DNA from 3 places in the Symbiobacterium sp. genome. Region 1 is predicted to be linked to each of the others. Evidence: riboswitches for the same ligand, from Rfam matches in the RefSeq annotation. Region 1 holds a riboswitch; each other region holds the start of a gene.
What was found. Region 1 has a riboswitch for S-adenosylmethionine ahead of metK (methionine adenosyltransferase). Riboswitches for the same ligand answer to the same signal wherever they lie in the genome.
Positions count from the first base shown of each region.

Region 2: another riboswitch for S-adenosylmethionine. It lies ahead of AB2385_RS01535 (methylenetetrahydrofolate reductase); the one in region 1 lies ahead of metK (methionine adenosyltransferase).
Region 3: another riboswitch for S-adenosylmethionine. It lies ahead of AB2385_RS12025 (methionine ABC transporter ATP-binding protein); the one in region 1 lies ahead of metK (methionine adenosyltransferase).

Region 1 covers NZ_JBFNEH010000002.1:85,246-90,732, forward strand. Annotated here, with positions in the region: gene pflB (formate C-acetyltransferase) at 1-341, opposite strand, end outside; gene AB2385_RS01140 (hypothetical protein) at 606-782, opposite strand; gene fabZ (3-hydroxyacyl-ACP dehydratase FabZ) at 1,051-1,497, shown strand; gene AB2385_RS01150 (lysostaphin resistance A-like protein) at 1,585-2,232, shown strand; SAM riboswitch class I at 2,281-2,387, shown strand; gene metK (methionine adenosyltransferase) at 2,492-3,688, shown strand; gene AB2385_RS01160 (hypothetical protein) at 3,815-4,207, shown strand; gene AB2385_RS01165 (ComF family protein) at 4,248-5,018, shown strand; gene csrA (carbon storage regulator CsrA) at 4,998-5,258, opposite strand; gene AB2385_RS01175 (flagellar assembly protein FliW) at 5,258-5,487, opposite strand, start outside.
Region 2 covers NZ_JBFNEH010000003.1:41,386-46,872, forward strand. Annotated here, with positions in the region: gene AB2385_RS01525 (sensor histidine kinase) at 1-810, shown strand, start outside; gene AB2385_RS01530 (M23 family metallopeptidase) at 1,639-2,199, shown strand; SAM riboswitch class I at 2,262-2,367, shown strand; gene AB2385_RS01535 (methylenetetrahydrofolate reductase) at 2,462-3,364, shown strand; gene AB2385_RS01540 (hypothetical protein) at 3,492-4,205, shown strand; gene AB2385_RS01545 (homocysteine S-methyltransferase family protein) at 4,350-5,487, shown strand, end outside.
Region 3 covers NZ_JBFNEH010000037.1:5,636-11,122, forward strand. Annotated here, with positions in the region: gene AB2385_RS12015 (MetQ/NlpA family ABC transporter substrate-binding protein) at 1-509, opposite strand, end outside; gene AB2385_RS12020 (methionine ABC transporter permease) at 542-1,192, opposite strand; gene AB2385_RS12025 (methionine ABC transporter ATP-binding protein) at 1,185-2,183, opposite strand; SAM riboswitch class I at 2,269-2,385, opposite strand; gene AB2385_RS12030 (hypothetical protein) at 2,467-3,219, opposite strand; gene AB2385_RS12035 (alpha/beta hydrolase) at 3,404-4,093, opposite strand; gene secG (preprotein translocase subunit SecG) at 4,169-4,402, opposite strand; gene eno (phosphopyruvate hydratase) at 4,781-5,487, opposite strand, start outside.

The DNA.
Region 1 (5,487 bases):
GACTCCTCCACCATGCGCCAGCCGCCGGCCGGATAGAAGGTCCGCTTGCCGGGCTCGTCGGTCTGCAGGCCGACGATCAGCTCCAGGTCCCGGTCCACGTAGCCGGGGGCGTGGGAGAGGATGCCAGCGGGGGTGGACGTGTCCACCTTCAGGGGGCCATGCTTGGCCTGCTCTTCCTTGAAGATGGCGAAGACCTTCTCCCACAGGGCCTTGGTGCGCTCGGTGGGACCGGTCAGAAAAGAGGCATCGCCCTCGTAGGGGCGGTAGTTCTGCTGGATGAAGTCACGGGTGTCGATGTGCCGCTGCCAGCGGCCGGGCCGGAAGCCTTCCCATGCGATCATGATCGTCCTCCTGGTGAGCCGGTTGTGCAAATTGTATATGCACTCCGGTGAAATGCTGTTTTTCACCGGCGAAATGTCGTTTTTCGGCGGTGAAATGCATGCGCGGGAACTACCCTCAGAATAATGGGTGGGGGCGGAGGGCGCCATCACTCCCGAGATGGATCTTCCCGATAGCACCAAAGCACTGGTGCAGGTAGTCCCCGTCATGCAGCGAGGGGAGCGGAGTTCCGCTCCCCTCGTCATCATGGTCGCTCGGCGACATCGCTAGCACCGGCTCACGTCGGGGTGGCTGAAGGTGAACTCGCCGCCCCACTCGTCGGGCTTGAAGTCCAGCACGGCCCCGTCGAACCAGTGCGCCACCCGCTGATCCAGGTAGACGCGCACGCCCTCGTTCACGATCGTCTCGTCCGTGTCGCTCGGCTCTTCCAGAGCCAGTCCCAAACTGGGACCGCCTCAGCCGAAACCCTGTACGAAGATGCGGAAGCCCACCTTCTCCGGCTTGTCCGCAAGGCGCCGGGAGATCTCGGCGGCGGCTTCCGGGGTGATCTGAATCATGCGATGCAACACCTCCGCTGTTGCGAGCCATACCCCGTGGGGTAATCGTACCGCCTATGGCGGCCCGCGTCAAGTCTCGCTCCCGGAGAGGAGAGGAGGCGCATTCGGGGGAATACTCAACATAAGAATTCCACTTATCAGGGGGGCGTATCCGCTGGACATCAGGGAGATCATGGCCATCATCCCGCACCGGTACCCGATGCTCCTGATCGACCGGGTGCTGGAGCTGGAACCGGGCCGCCGCGTGGTGGCGGTGAAGAACGTGTCGGCCGGCGAGCCGGTCTTCCAGGGTCACTACCCCGGCAACCCGATTTTTCCGGGGGTGCTGATCCTCGAGGCCATGGCGCAGGCGGGTGCTGTGGCGGTACTCTCGCAGCCGGAGCACGCCGGCAAGGTGCCGCTCTTCGCCGGCATCGACGACGCCCGCTTCCGCAAGCCCGTGCTGCCCGGGGACCAGCTGCGCCTGGAGGTAGAGCTGGTGGGCATCCGCCGGGGGCTGGGCGTCGGCAGGGGAAAGGCGTTCGTGGGGGACGAGCTGAAGGCGGAGGCCACGCTGAAGTTCGCGCTGGTCGACGAGGCCGTTGTCCGGGAGGCGGAGTAATTGCTATAATGCCAATCTGGCGAAAGGGGAGAAAGCATGTCTCAGCCAGATTGGCGGCGAGGGGATCCCTGGGGCTGGAGGGAGTTGGTGGCCCTCCTCCTGTTGGAGTTCGTGTTCGTCATGGCGGTGGTCAAGCGGGGACTGCAGGGGTTGTACGAACAGTGGAGCGCGAACCCCGTGGTTTCCGGGACCCTGACCGGGCTGACCATCGCGCTGGTTCTGATCGGCGGCCTCTATCTTGTGGCGCTGCGCCCCCGGCGCCTCCCGTGGTGCGAGGTCGGGCTGCGGCCTTTCCCCGCCCGCACGTGGGGGCTGATCCTGCTCTGGACGGTCATCGCACTGGCCGGGAGCATCCTGGCCATGGAGCTCACCCGCCTGGTCGGCAACACCTACGCGAACGCGAAGACCGAGGGCTTGCGCGCCAACATGAGCCTGGTGACCGTGACGGTCGCCTTCGTCTCCGCCTGCGTGATCTCGCCTGTGTATGAGGAAGTGTTCTACCGGGGCTTTCTCTACCGTTGGTTCCGTACCCGCACCGGTGCGGGGTGGGCCATGCTGCTGAGCGCGCTCGTCTTTGCAGTTGCCCACTGGCCCACCTGGAACGTCCTGCCGGTCGCGCTGGTGTGCGGCTTGGTGTTCGCATGGGCCTACGAACGGACCGGCTCCGTCTGGCCCGCCGTCTTCGTGCACGGGCTGATCAACCTGGTGGTTCTGGTGAGCACCAGTCTTGCTTGACACTCAGAGCGGGCGGTGGTATTCTAGCATAGCACGTAGAACAGAATACTCTTATCGAGAGAAGCGGAGGGACTGGCCCGATGAAGCTTCGGCAACCGCCTGGGCAGCCAGGCAAGGTGCCAATTCCAGCCGGGTACACTACCGGGAGATAAGAGGGAAGCGCAGCGCCATCCAACCCTCTTCGTTCCGAAGGGGGTTTTTGATGTGTGCGATCGCGGACGCCCGAGCGCCGCACCCACCGAGGAGGTAACGGACGAACATGGTTCAGCAGAAGGGGCGGTATCTCTTCACCTCTGAGTCTGTCACCGAAGGGCATCCGGACAAGATGGCCGACCAGATTTCCGACGCGATTTTGGACGCCCTCCTGGCGGTCGATCCCAGGTCGCGGGTGGCCTGTGAAACCCTGCTGACCACGGGCCTGGTGATCGTTTCCGGCGAGATCACCACCGAGGCGTGGGTGGACATCCCCGGCCTCGTGCGCGACGTGGTGCGCGACATTGGCTACACCCGGGCCAAGTACGGCTTTGACGGCTCGACCTGTGGCGTGATGACCGCGATCGACCCGCAGTCGCCGGACATCGCCCAGGGCGTGGACGTGGCGATCGAGGTGCGCGGCAAGGTAGAGGAGAAGGAGCTGGAGATCGGCGCGGGCGACCAGGGGATGATGTTCGGGTTCGCCTGCGACGAGACGCCCGAGCTGATGCCGATGCCCATCAGCGTCGCCCACCGCCTGGCCCGGCGGCTGGCGCAGGTGCGCAAGAACGGCACCCTGCCCTACCTGCGGCCCGACGGCAAGACCCAGGTGACGGTGGAGTACGAGGACGGGCGCCCGCGGCGCATCGATACCATCGTGATCTCTGCCCAGCACGACCCGGACACGACCCAGGAGCAGATCCGCAAGGACATCATCGAAAACGTCATCCACGAGGTGATCGACCCCCGCCTGCTGGACGACCGGACCCGTTACTTCATCAACCCCACCGGGCGGTTCGTGGTGGGCGGCCCGCAGGGCGACACGGGGCTGACCGGCCGCAAGATCATCGTGGATACCTACGGCGGCTACGCCCGTCACGGCGGCGGCGCCTTCTCGGGCAAGGACCCGACCAAGGTCGACCGCTCCGGCGCCTACGCCGCCCGCTGGGTGGCGAAGAACCTCGTGGCCGCCGGCCTGGCGACCCGCTGCGAGGTCCAGGTGGCCTACGCCATCGGCGTCGCCCATCCGGTCTCCGTCCTCGTGGACACTTTCGGGACGGGGAGGCTTCCCGACGACCGGATTGCCGAGATCGTGAAGGAGGTCTTCGACCTGCGGCCGGGCGCCATCATCCGCGACCTGAACCTGCGCCGCCCGATCTACCGGCAGACCGCTGCTTACGGCCACTTCGGCCGCCCCGACCTGGATCTGCCCTGGGAGCGCACCGACCGGGTCGATGCCATCCGCCAGCTGGCGGGCCTGTAACCGCAAGCAAAAAGCACGCCGCGCGATCGCCGGCGTGCTTTTTTTCAATACTCTGCCCGCTTGAGCGCCTCCCTCGCACCTCCTCCCGGTTCTGCTTCATACCCTACCCATCAGGAGGGGGTGGCGGTGCGGGAAGGTCTCTTCTGGGGCATGCTGGCCCTGGCGGCCTACGGCGCGGTGAGCGCCGCGGCGCAGGTGGCGGAGCTGATCGGCCGCATCCGCTCCGCCGCCGAGCCGGTGGCCTACGTGGTGCTGGTGCGCGACCAGGCGGAATGGCTGGAGGACGCCGTGCTCCAGTTCGCCCGGGAGGTGGACGCGGAGCTGGTGCTGGTGGACCTGGGCTCGCGGGACGAATCCGCTGCGGTGCTGGCCCGGCTGGCCCGGCGCCTCGGACACGTGCCCGTGCTGGAACTGGGCCACCTGCCCCGGGAGGAGGCCATCGCCCGGGCGGTGGCGGCGGCGGAGTCCCCGCGTGTCGTGGTGGTGGAGCTGGGACGAAATCTGGAAAAAGAAGGATAACACAACCCCCGCGGCGAAGTGCGCCCGGGGGTGAACCGCGTTGTGGAAAACCGTTGTCGAGGGGCTGGTGACCCTCCTCTGGCCGCAGCGGAGCACGTGCGTGACCTGCGGCGGGCCCTTGGCGTACACACTGCCGCCGCTGGCCACCATTGCGGAGACCGTGCCGGTGTGCGACCACTGCTGGGCGGCGATGCCCTTCGGGCCGGACGTGCGCCTGTGTGCCAACTGCAGCCGCCCCATCACCGGGGGGTGGGGGCTCTGCGTGGAGTGCGTGGAGCCGCCGCCCTTCGGGCGCGTCTGGGCCCTGGGCCTGCACCGCGGCGCCCTGCGCACGGCGGTGCACCATGCGAAGTTCCGGGGGCGGCAGGCCCTGGCCCGGGCCCTGGGCGAGCGGCTGGCCGCCCGTGTAACCGACCCGCCGGAGGTGATCATCCCGATCCCGCTGCACACGAGCCGCCAGCGGGAGCGCGGCTACAACCAGGCGGCCTGCATCGCGCATGGTCTGGCCGCGCAGCTGGGCGTGCCGGTGGCGGAAGGGGACCTGGTCCGGCTCCGGCGCACCGGTGAGCAGACCCGGCGCGACCGGCAGGCGCGGTGGCAGAACCTCGCCGGCGCTTTTGGGGTGCGCGGCGGACGGGTGCCGGCGTGGGCGGGCCGGGACGCCCTGCTGGTGGACGACGTGCTCACCACCGGTGCGACCGCGGCCGCGGCGGCCCGCGTCTTGCGGGCGACCGGCGCCCGCAGCGTCAGCCTTGCGGTGGTGGCCGTCTCCGACAAGCCCATTCCGGCTTCACGCATCTTCGCCGGATGACCGGTCTTTCAGCGCCTCGAGCAGCGCGGCCGGCAGGGCGGCGGGCGGCTGGGCCGACTGCCGGTTGGCGGCCACCACCTCGTCGTAGATCTCCTTGCGCAGGACGGTGACCGACCGGGGTGCCGTGATGCCCAGGCGCACTACCGCCTGCGGGCCGTTGCCGCGCACCTGCACGATCTTGATCTCGATGTCGTCGCCGATCAGGATGGACTCGTTCAGGCGTCTGGAGAGGACGAGCATCAGAGGGCCTCCTCGTGGGGCGTGGGCTTCATCCTGTGGAAGAGGCGCTCGCGGGTCTGGTACCGGTCGTCGGACAGGATGATCTGCCGCGCTTTCCGCGTGAAGGGATTGAAGAGCAGCGGGGCCCGCAGGTTGGCCGTCGCCTCCTGCACCGACTCGGGCACCCGGGCGATCGCGTAGAGCAGCACCTGCTCGGGGTTCTCCGCGCCCACCGCCTCCAGGTCTTCCG
Region 2 (5,487 bases), on a different contig from region 1:
CCCGACGAACTGGGCGTCCTGGGGCAGAACCTGACGGCCATGGCGCGGCAGGTGAAATCGGCGATCGAAGGGGAGCGGCGGGCGAATCAGGCCCGCTACGAGCTGATCACCGCCGTCTCGCACGACCTGAGGACCCCTCTGACGTCGGTGCTCGGATACCTGCAGCTCATCGACGAGGACCGGTATCGGGACGAGGTGGAGCTGCGCTACTACGTCGACATGGCCTATGAAAAAGCGAAGCAGCTGAAGCGGCTGATCGACCAGCTCTTCGAGTTCACCCGCACCAGCCACGGGGGCATCGTGCTGCGGCCGGTGGCCATCAACCCGGCGGAACTCCTGGAGCAGGTGGCGGAGGAGTTCGTCCCCGCCCTGCGCGCCGCGGGGATGGAGTACCGCCTGAAGCTACCCCCCGACCGGGTGACCATCACCGCAGACCCCGACCTGCTGGTGCGGGCGCTGGAGAACCTCATCTCCAACGCCATCCGCTACGGAAAGGAGGGCAAGGTGGTCGAGCTCGAGCTGGAGGTGCGGGAGGCTGAGCGGGCGGTGCTCATGCGGGTTGCGAACCGCGGCAACCCGATCCCGGTGCACCTGCTCGACCGCATCTTCGACAGTTTCTACCGGGGCGAGACCTCCCGGTCCCGCCAGACCGGCGGCGCCGGCCTTGGACTGGCCATCGTGAAGAACATCGTCACGCTCCACGGCGGCAGCGTGCGGGCGATCAACGAGACCGAGCGCACCGTGTTCGAGATCCGGCTGCCCATGGGCGCCCACGCGGGATACCAGGCGCTCCCCGGATCGGCGGGGTGATCGACGAACGTCTCTGGCCCGGGCGAGGCCGCACGCTGCAACGCTCGCAGCGTCCCCGGTCTGGGGCGTCGGAATGTGACACGTCCCCCGGTCGGGTGCGCCAGAGCGCGGAGGACAGCGCCCAGGCCAGGAGAGATGGGACGGCGTGGGCGGATGCCCCCGAGTGCGATGCGATATGGCAACCCACATCGAGACGAGGTCGTTGCGGCCGGGTTTCTGTGGCGGCGTCCACGGAAGCCCGGCTGCCGTGTCGGGGCTCCGTTCCGCCGTGGCCGAGGCGTCGTGCGCCCCGACGCCCATTCTGCGCGCCGGCAGTGAGACGCCTTCCCTCCGAGTTGGGTTCGGAGGGGGGGTAGGAAGGCGTCTTCGGAGATAGAGGGAAAAAAGGACCGGTATTTTCCCCGAGATCGGGGGAATTTCTGCCCCCTATTTGCCCCGGAGTAGGGGTTTTTGCTGTCCCGAGGGGTGAACACGTCTCCCGCAAGAGCCCGTCGAGGGGTGTTGACGGGCCGGATCTACTCCCGGGGGGTATGGATGCGCCGCGATAGGGGGCAAGAATTCCCCCTAATTGGGCAAAAATAGGGGGCTGATTTTCCCCCTATTTCTGAATGCCCGGCTGGCCGGCCCGGTCCCCGGCACCGTCCGGGCGTGCGCCAGGGAGACGTTGCGCAGGGGCCGGATGCGCTGCGGGATCAGACCTCCGAGCGGCGCAGCGGGTCGCGGACCCCGTCGTGAGACGCCTTAAGAAACCCGTAAGCCGCAGGTGAAGCGGCGGTAAGGTCGGTGCGCTATGGTAGGCATGTAGCAACGCGAAGGGAGATGCCTGCCTTGCACATCCGCAAACGCTTACGCACGGCGCTCCTCCTTGGGGCCGTCGCACTGGCCGTCTGGGGCGCCCGGCCCGCCGCAGCCGTGGACCCGGGCCGGGAGGTGCAGGAAATCGGCCGCTGGATCCGGGAGCGCCAGGAAGAACTCGCCCCGACTCCGCAAGGCGACCCGGTCTGGCCGGTCCCGGGGTACACCGAGGTCACGTCTGGGTATGGCCTTCGCCTGCACCCCGTGCTGAGGCGGCTTCGGCTGCATGCGGGGGTTGACATCGGGGCGCCGGAAGGGGCCCCTGCGGTCGCCTGCCTGGACGGCGTGGTGCTCGTCGTCGCCTCCCTTCCCGCGTATGGGCAGATCGTCGTGATCGACCACGGGGGGCGGCTGGCCAGCGTGTACGCTCACCTCTCCGGGGTGGCGGTGCGGGAGGGGGAGCGGGTGACCCGCGGGGCGCGCGTCGGCAGCGTGGGCGCCACCGGCCAGGTGACGGGTCCGCACCTGCATTTCGAGCTCCGGCACGACGGCGAGCCGCTGGACCCCGCCGGACTCCTCGACGGACTCCTGTGAGTGGTCTTGCCCCACCGCTCAGGGATTGTTATACTGGGCTCTAACAAATCCATACCCTGCTCGATTCATCGAGAGTGGCGGAGGGACTGGCCCTGTGATGCCACGGCAACCGGCTCCGGGCGGAGAACGGTGCCAATTCCAGCGGACGGCGGGTCCGAGAGATGAAGCGGGCGCAGCGAACTGTCTGCGAACCCTTCGTTCTCGAAGGGTTCTTTGTGTATGGGGGCCCGGGCGGCACATCCGGGCTGGGGAGGCGAGACATGTGGCACGGCTCTTGAACAGGCTGCAGCAGGGTGCCTTCTGCGTGACGGTGGAGATCGACCCGCCCCGGGGGGCGAGCGTGACAAAGACCCTGGAGCGGGTGCGCCGCTTCGCCGACAGGGTCGACGCGGTGAACGTGGCCGACTGCCCGATGGCCAACGTCAGGATGAGCCCCATCACCCTGGCGCACCTGCTGCAGCGGGACGGTCAGGTGGAGGCGATCTTCCACCTGACCACCCGCGACCGCAACGTGATCGGTCTGCAGGCGGAACTGCTGGGGGCGGCGGGGCTGGGGGTCCGCAACATCCTGGCCCTGCGGGGCGACAACCCCGAGCAGGGCGACCACCCCGGGGCCCGCGGCGTCTTCGAGGTGGATACGATCGGGCTGATCCGCCTGGCGGCCACCCTCAACCGCGGGCAGACGCTCTCCGGGGGTGCGCTGGATCACCCCACCGACTTCGCCATCGGCTGCGCCTGCAACCCCGCCGCGGCGGACCTGGAGGCCGAGGTTTCACGGCTGGAGCAGAAGGTCGAGGCGGGGGCACACTTTGCGCAGACCCAGCCCATCTTCGACCCGCGGCAGTTGGAGCGCTTCCAGGCGAAGCTGGCGGGGCGGGTGCGGATCCCCATCCTGTACGGCATCCTGCCCCTGAAGAGCTACGACTTCGCCCTGCGCATGAACCGGGACGTGCCCGGCATCGTGGTCCCCGACCCCATCCTCGACCGGATGCGCGACCGGGGCGAGGAGGAGGGCCTGCGGCTCGTGGCTGAACTCCTGCGGGAGATCGGCCCGCACGTCCACGGCGTGCACATCTTCCCGATGAACAGTGCGCGCCTGGCCGTGGCGGTGCTGGACATCATCGACGAACTGGGGCTGCGCCGGTCCCGGCGCCAGGGAGAGTAGTGCCGGGCGAGGCGGATCATGGGGCCTGCGGCGCTCGGTGACTGCGGCGCCGGTGAGTGGCCCGGGGCCGCGGCAGCGCCCGGGGGCCGCACCCCAGGCCCGCCGTCTCGCCGAGAGGGGTGAAGCCATGCTGGCGCATACGATCCTGCGGCCCCCCGCCGCCCAGCTGTCCCTTCCGCCCCAGGACGTGCTGCGCCTCCTGGGCTACCGGGAGGGGCGCACCCGCCTCACCCGGCGGGACGAGGAACTGGTGGAGAGGGGCATGCGGCTTGCCCGCGACGCGGCGGCACCAGCCGCGAGCGTGGCCTGCTGCGCCGCCCGCGTGGACGGCGAGTGGGTGCGCACCGGCGCCCCGGAAGTCGCCTGGCGCTCCCGCACCCTGGCCAGGCTGCTGGCGGGTACGGAAGGCGTCACCCTGGTCGCGGCGACTCTGGGGCCCGACGTGGACAGGCTGATCGAAGAACTGTTCCAGCGGGAGGAGTACGCCCTGGCCACCGTCGTGGACGCGGCCGGCTCCGCCCTGGTCCACGGGCTGGCGAAGTGGGTGCGGGAGACGCTGACCGGGGGCGGGCTCACCCCCCTGTACGCACCCGGGTACGGCGACTGGCCGGTGGAGGAGCAGATCCGCCTGGTGGAACTGGCCGGCGGGCCGGCGATCGGCGTGACGTGCACGCCGACGTGCTACCTGCAGCCCCGGAAGTCGCTGGTCGGGCTGTTCGGCTGGCAGCCTGCCGGGGCTCCGGAGCGGCCGGCCCTCGGCTGCAGCCGTTGCGCGAAGGTGGATTGCCCGTACAGGGTCCGCAGGGCGCCGGTCACCGGGGCGGCGCCCCGACGGGGATAGGTGGGCGGGGCAAGCGGAAGAGGCCCGGGCCGTCCGGCCGGGGTGCGCCCCGGGAAAGCGGACGGCGGTGCGGTGAGCGGTGCAGGCCCGGGAGCCCCGTGGGACTTGACGCCACTGCACGGATTCGAAGGAGGGGATGATGCGATGGGGCTGCTTGACCTCCTGGGCCGGGAGGTCCTGGTCTGCGACGGAGCGATGGGCACGATGCTGCAGGCGCACGGACTGCCCGCCGGAGCGTGCCCGGACCTGTGGAACCTGGAGCGGCCGGACGCGGTGATGGCCGTCCATCGGGCCTACGTGGAGGCCGGGGCGCAGATTATCGAGACCAACACCTTCGGCTCCACGCCGATCCGGCTCTCCCACTACGGCCTCGCGGATCGGTGCCACGACATCACCGTCGCCGGGGTGCGCTGCGCCCGGGAGGCCGCGGCGGGTCGGGCCCTGGTCGCGGGGTCGATGGGGCCTCTGGGTGCGCTGGTGGAGCCGCTGGGCGACCTCACCTTCGCTGCAGCCTACGCCCAGTTCGCCGCCCAGGCGCGGGCCTTTGCCGAGGCGCGGCCCGACTTCATCATCATCGAGACCATCGCCGACCTGAACGAACTCCGGGCAGCGGTGCTGGCCTGCAGGGATCATGCTCCTTCCCTCAAGCTGATCGCCCAGATCACCATCGACCCCAGCGGCCGCGCCTTCACCGGCACCGATCCCGAGACGGCCGCCCTGGTGCTGCAGTCGCTGGGCGTGGACGTGATCGGCCTCAACTGCTCGGTCGGCCCGGACCTGATGGTGGAAGCCGTGGCCCGCATGGCCCGGGTGGCCCGGGTGCCCATCTCGGCCCAGCCCAACGCCGGGCTGCCGCTGCTCCAGCCCGATGGCACCACCCGGTTTCCCATGGGGCCCGCAGACTTCGCCGCCTACGGCCCGAAGCTGGTCGCCGCCGGGGCGTCCGTGGTGGGCGGTTGCTGCGGCACCACGCCGGAGCACATCCGCCGGCTCCGGGCGGCGGTGGAGGGTCTCCGGCCGGCGGGCCGCCCCGGTCCCCTCGCCCATACCCTGGGCCTCGCGTCCCGCACCCGCTCGCTCTTCTTCGTGGAGCAGAACCTTCCGGTGGTGATCGGCGAACGCATCAACCCGACGGGCCGGAAGCTGCTGACGAAGGACATCCGGGAAGGCACTTTCGCCCGGGTGCGGGCGGAGGCGAGGCGGCAGGTCGAGGCCGGGGCCGCGGTGCTGGACGTGAACGTGGGCGTGCCGCTCATCGATGAGCCGGCGGCGATGGCCCGGG
Region 3 (5,487 bases), on a different contig from region 1:
TTCAGGGTGATCAGCCCCTGGTCAGCCAGCAGCTTGAGCGCCCGGCCGGCGTTGGTCGGGTCGTCGGGGATGGAGACCGTCGCACCATCGGGCAGCTCGCTCAGGCTGTTCACCTTGATCGAGTAGAGCCCCAGCGGCTCCAGGTGGACGGCTCCCACCGACACCAGGTCGAGCCCGCGCTCCTTGTTGGAGTTGTTCAGATAGGGCAGGTGCTGGAAGTAGTTGGCATCCAGATCCCCTTCCGCCAGAGCGATGTTGGGCTGCACATAGTCGGTGAACACCACGATCTCCAGGTTAATCCCCTCGGCCGCCGCCTCGTCCTTGATCGACTCCAGGATCTCGGAATGCGGAGTGACCGTGGCCCCCACCTTCAGGGTCACCTGCTCCTGCTGCTGAGAGGGCTGCCCTCCCTGCTCTCCCTGCACGGGAGCCTTGCTGGCACCGCCGCAGCCCGCCAGGAGCCCCAGCGACAGGACCAGAGCCAGCACGAGACGCACATTCCGGTTCATCTCACACTCACCTTCCTCAATTTCTGTTGCGTCTATTTATGCGTAAACCTGTTTGCCAGGTTATCGCCAATCCACTGCATCACCTGGACCAGGACCACCAGGACAACCAGGCTGACGTACATCACGTCCATCTGAAAGCGGTTGTATCCCCACTTGACGGCCACGTCGCCCAGGCCGCCGCCGCCGATGGCGCCGGCCATGGCCGAGTAGCCCACCAGGTTGACCAGCATCAGTGCGGTGCCCCGCACCAGGGAGGGCCTGGCCTCGGCCAGCAGGACCTTGGTGACCACCTGCCAGTTGGTGGAGCCCATGGCGAGGGCGGCCTCGACCAGGCCGGGGCTCACCTCGTGGAGCGCCTGCTCCACGACCCGGGCCATAAACGGAACGGCCGCCACCACCAGCGGCACGATGGCCGCCGTGGTGCCGATGGAGGTATGCACGATCGCCCGGGTGAGCGGGGCCACGGCCACCATCAGGATCACGAAGGGCGTGGAGCGCCCGATGTTGACCAGCACCCCGAGCGTGCGGTTCAGGGCCGGTGCCTGCCAGATCCCGCCCCGGGCGGTGATCACCAGCAGCACGCCCAGCGGCACGCCGAAGAGCAGCGTGAACAGGGCCGCAACCCCCGTCATGTAAAGCGTCTCCAGGGTTGCCTTGAAGATCATCGGCCCCAGGTCAGCCACGCTGGATCACCTCCGGTGAGACGCCGCGCGCCTCCAGGTACTGCAGGGCGGCCTGCACGTCCTCCGGCCGGCCCGTGAGCTCCACCAGCAGCCGGCCCACGGTGGTCCCGGCGATGCGCTCGACGGCACCCTGCACGATGTTGGCATCCACCTGGAAATTCCGAACCACCGAGCTGATGAGCGGCTCCTCGGCCGACTGGCCCACGAAGAACAGCGCCACCAGGACGCCCTGCGGGCTCACGTGAAAACCCGTGTCGCGGAACGGCTCGTAGAGGAGCTGCCGCAGCCGTGAGCCCGGCCGCCCGACCAGTTCCAGCACCCGGCCCTGCTCCACCAGCTGTCCTTCCTCCAGAATGGCCACCGAGTCGCAGACCTGTTTCACGACCTCCATCTGGTGTGTGATCAGCAGGATGGTCAGCCCGAGCCGCCGGTTGATCTCGCGCAGCAGGTCGAGCACGGACCGGGTGGTGTCGGGGTCGAGGGCGGAGGTCGCCTCGTCGGAGAGCAGGAGCTTGGGGCCGAGCGCCAGGGCCCGGGCGATGCCCACCCGCTGCTTCTGCCCGCCGGAGAGCTGCGCCGGGTAGGCGCCGGCCTTGTCGGACAGGCCCACCAGGGCCAGCAGCTCCGCCACGCGCTCGTTGATGCGCTGCCGGGGCCAGCCCGCCACTTCCAGGGGGTAGGCCACGTTGCCGGCGACCGTGCGGGAGTCGAACAGGTTGAACTGTTGGAAGATCATGCCCATCTCCCGGCGCACCGCCCGCAGTTCGGCAGGGGAGAGGCGGGTGATCTCACGCCCGTCCACCCATACCTCACCCGACGTCGGCCGCTCCAGCAGGTTGACGCACCGGATCAGGGTCGACTTGCCGGCGCCGCTCTGCCCCAGGATGCCGAAGATCTCGCCCTTCGGCACCCGCAGGCTCACGTTCCGCAGCGCCACCGTCTCTTGCCCGTTCTGCCTGAACACTTTGGTGAGGTCCTTGAGTTCAATCACCCCGGAATCACCGCCATACTGCACAGCAATAGAAAAGTGCGCCCGAAAAGAGGCGCACAGAAAAAGGTCAAGTTCTTCCGGCTGCCTCTTATCTTCGGGAAGGCAAGTGCCTTCCACCAGGAATTGGCACCGTTGCACGCGGGATACGTGCCGGTTGCCGTGGCGTCATCGGGCCAGTCCCTCAGCCTACTCTGGATAAGAGTCAACGCTATGTAGTTGTGTTGAGCCTTACATTACCACGGTGCGTGGCACCCGTCAACAGGGAAATGTGTAATTGCTGGTCTCATCCGACCGTCATCAGGGTCATCAGTCGCTCGCGGGGGGCCGTGCCCTCCAGGTGGGTCGTGGCCAGGATGTTCGCCCCGCAGGTGAGGGCCCTGGCCTGCAGAACGGGATCGTCGGTGGCCACCCACAGGTCGGCCCGGGGCAGGCAGAGCCGCGCGATCGCCAGCACCCGCAGCACATCGGCCCCCGGCGTGGCGGCGCGCAGGACCACCCCCGTGAAAGCCGCGTTCCGCAGCACTTCCAGGTCGTCCGCCACGTCCTCACTGGTCTGGCCGGGAACGCCCACGCACAGTCCGCCCGTCACGCGGTAGTTGAGGCCCCGGAGCCAGAGGCAGCGGGTGAGGCGTTCGGCCGGCGAATGGCCGGGATGCAACCGGGCGTACAGCTGCGGGTTACTGCACTCGTGGGGCAGGAGATACTCCTCGGCCCCCGCCTGCCGCCACAGCGCGTACACCTCGTAGGGACGCTCGCCCATCCCGAGCGCAACCCACATGCCCATGTGGGTGCGAATCTCCCGGATGAGGACCGCCACCTCCTCCACGGCCTCATATGCCGACGACGCGCACAGCAGGACGGACTCGCATCCCTGCTGCCAGGCGTTCCCGATGATGTCGAGGGCGCGGGCCCGACTCCCGACGGTCTCCACGTCCACCAGGGTTCGCAGCGACGGCTGGTCGCCTTTCGTCTGCCGGCAGATGCGTCCGGCCACCTCCAGCAGGCTCTGGTACTCGCTCTCGTCGGCCCGGAGCATCAGCAGTATCTCTCGCCGGCTCGGCGGCCGCCCAGCCTTGGCACGACGCAGGACTGGTCCGATCACCAGAGATCACCCGCCTATTGTGACAGACTTCACAAATATCGTACCCGAATGGGTGCTAATGGTCTATTCGGGGAAAGGGCCATTTGGAGATGGCCCTTTTGGTTTATAGACCCAGCATTTAAGGTCTCCACCCGATTTCGGATGACGCGATCCAGTCTGCCACCTGCGCCGCGACCTCCTTCCGGCCGCGTTCCAGGGCCAGGAAGTGCCCCCGCCCCGCGAGGACGCGACACACCGCGTGGCGGCTGGACACGTGGCTGACCAGGTACGCCGCGCTTTCCGGTGCGATCCACCTGTCGCGGTCGCCCTGCAGTGCGAGCACGGGAGCGGTGACCCGTCCCAGGTCTCGGCGCACGAGGCGGGCCAGGCGCACCAGGGAGCGTATGGCGCCGGGAGGCGGGTTCAGGTAGCGGGCGAGGTGATCCATGAGCGGGGCGGGGTCTTCCAGAAGGACGGGAACCGCCAGGGTGCAGACCGAGCCGACCTCCCGGCGGGCCGCGACATGAAGGGCGATCAGCCCGCCCATGGAAAAGCCGACCAGGTGGACATGCGCACATTCGGCCTCCAGATGCTCCAGGGCCTGCTCGGCGCCCCGGATCCAGTGCCGGAACCGGGTGCGCGCCAGTTCCGGCGGTGCGCCGCCGTGCCCGGGCAGCACGGGCGCCGCCACCGTGTAGCCCCGCTCCGCCAGGGCGGCGACCACCGGGCCGATCTCGGCCGGCGAACCGCCGAAGCCGTGCAGGGCCAGGCAACCGACCGGACCGCCCCGGACGAACACCGGCTCACCGCTGCGGGCGACGATCGGCATGGCACACCCCCCACAAACGAACAAGGGGCCAGACTTGCGCCCGACCCCCTTTCGCACCTATATCGCTGCGTAACACTAACCCCGCGTCTCCAGGAAGAGCATGACCACTGACGTGAGGATAAAGAGCACAGCGAAGGCCATGCTGAACCGGTTCAGGATCTCGTCCAAGCCCTTCTTCTTCCCGAAGATCTGCTCGCCGGCGCCTGCGATGGAACCGGAGAGGCCCGCGCTCTTGCCGGACTGCATGAGAACCGTCGAGATCAGGCCAAGCGCAAACAGGGTATGAAGCACCAGCACGAATGTCGTCATTGCTTCACCCCCTCCTGCTGCCCATGTTAGCTTGTCAATTGTACCACATCGCGGTGAATCGTACAATCAATCAGGAACCGGGGCCGCCAAACTTCGACAAGTTTCGCAACCCCGGTCTGATATCCTGATGGCGGAGGCTGGCGGCCAGTCCCGGAAAGGAGGGGCCAGCCATGGTGAAGATCACGATCGAGATTGGACCCAAAGCGGTTCAGTCGATCATCGTCATCGCAACCTTGCTGGTCCTCTCCGCTATCAGGTAGCGGCGAGGCCACGCTTCGCCGGCATCTGTACGGTGGGACGGCGACAGCGGCCTCCAGTTGGGCGCCCGGCCAGTCTGGCGCCCAACCTCATTCTACCCACGTGACGCCGGGCTCAATCCTACTTCTTCCGGCCCTTGATGACGGAGAGGCCAGCGAAGATGGCGGCGTCGCCCAGCTCCTCCTCGATGCGCAGCAGCTGGTTGTACTTGGCCACCCGGTCGGTGCGGGACGGGGCGCCGGTCTTGATCTGCCCGCAGTTGAGCGCCACGGCCAGGTCGGCGATGGTGGTGTCCTCCGTCTCGCCGGACCGGTGGGACATCACGGCAGTGTAGCCCGCCCGGTGGGCCATGGCCACGGCCTCCATCGTCTCGGTCAGGGTGCCGATCTGGTTGACCTTCACCAGGATGGAGTTGGCCGCGCCGGCCTCGATGCCCCGGGACAGCCGCTTGGTGTTGGTGACGAAGAAATCGTCGCCCACCAGCTGCACCCGGTCGCCCAGCCGCCGGGTGAGTTCGACCCAGGCGTCCCACTCGTCCTCGGCCACGCCGTCCTCGATGGAGACGATCGGGTACTGCCGGGTCCAGCTGTCCCACAGGTCGATCAGCTGCTCGGTGGTGAGGACCTTGTTGCCCTCGCCGGCCAGCACGTACTTGCCGTCGTGGAAGAGCTCCGAGGAGGCGACGTCCATGCAGAGGAAGACGTCCTGCCCCGGCTTGTACCCGGCCTTCTCGATGGCCTCGAGGATGACGGTGATCGCCTCCTCGTTGGACTTCAGGTCGGGCGCGAAACCGCCCTCATCGCCGACGGCGGTGTTGTAGCCCTTCG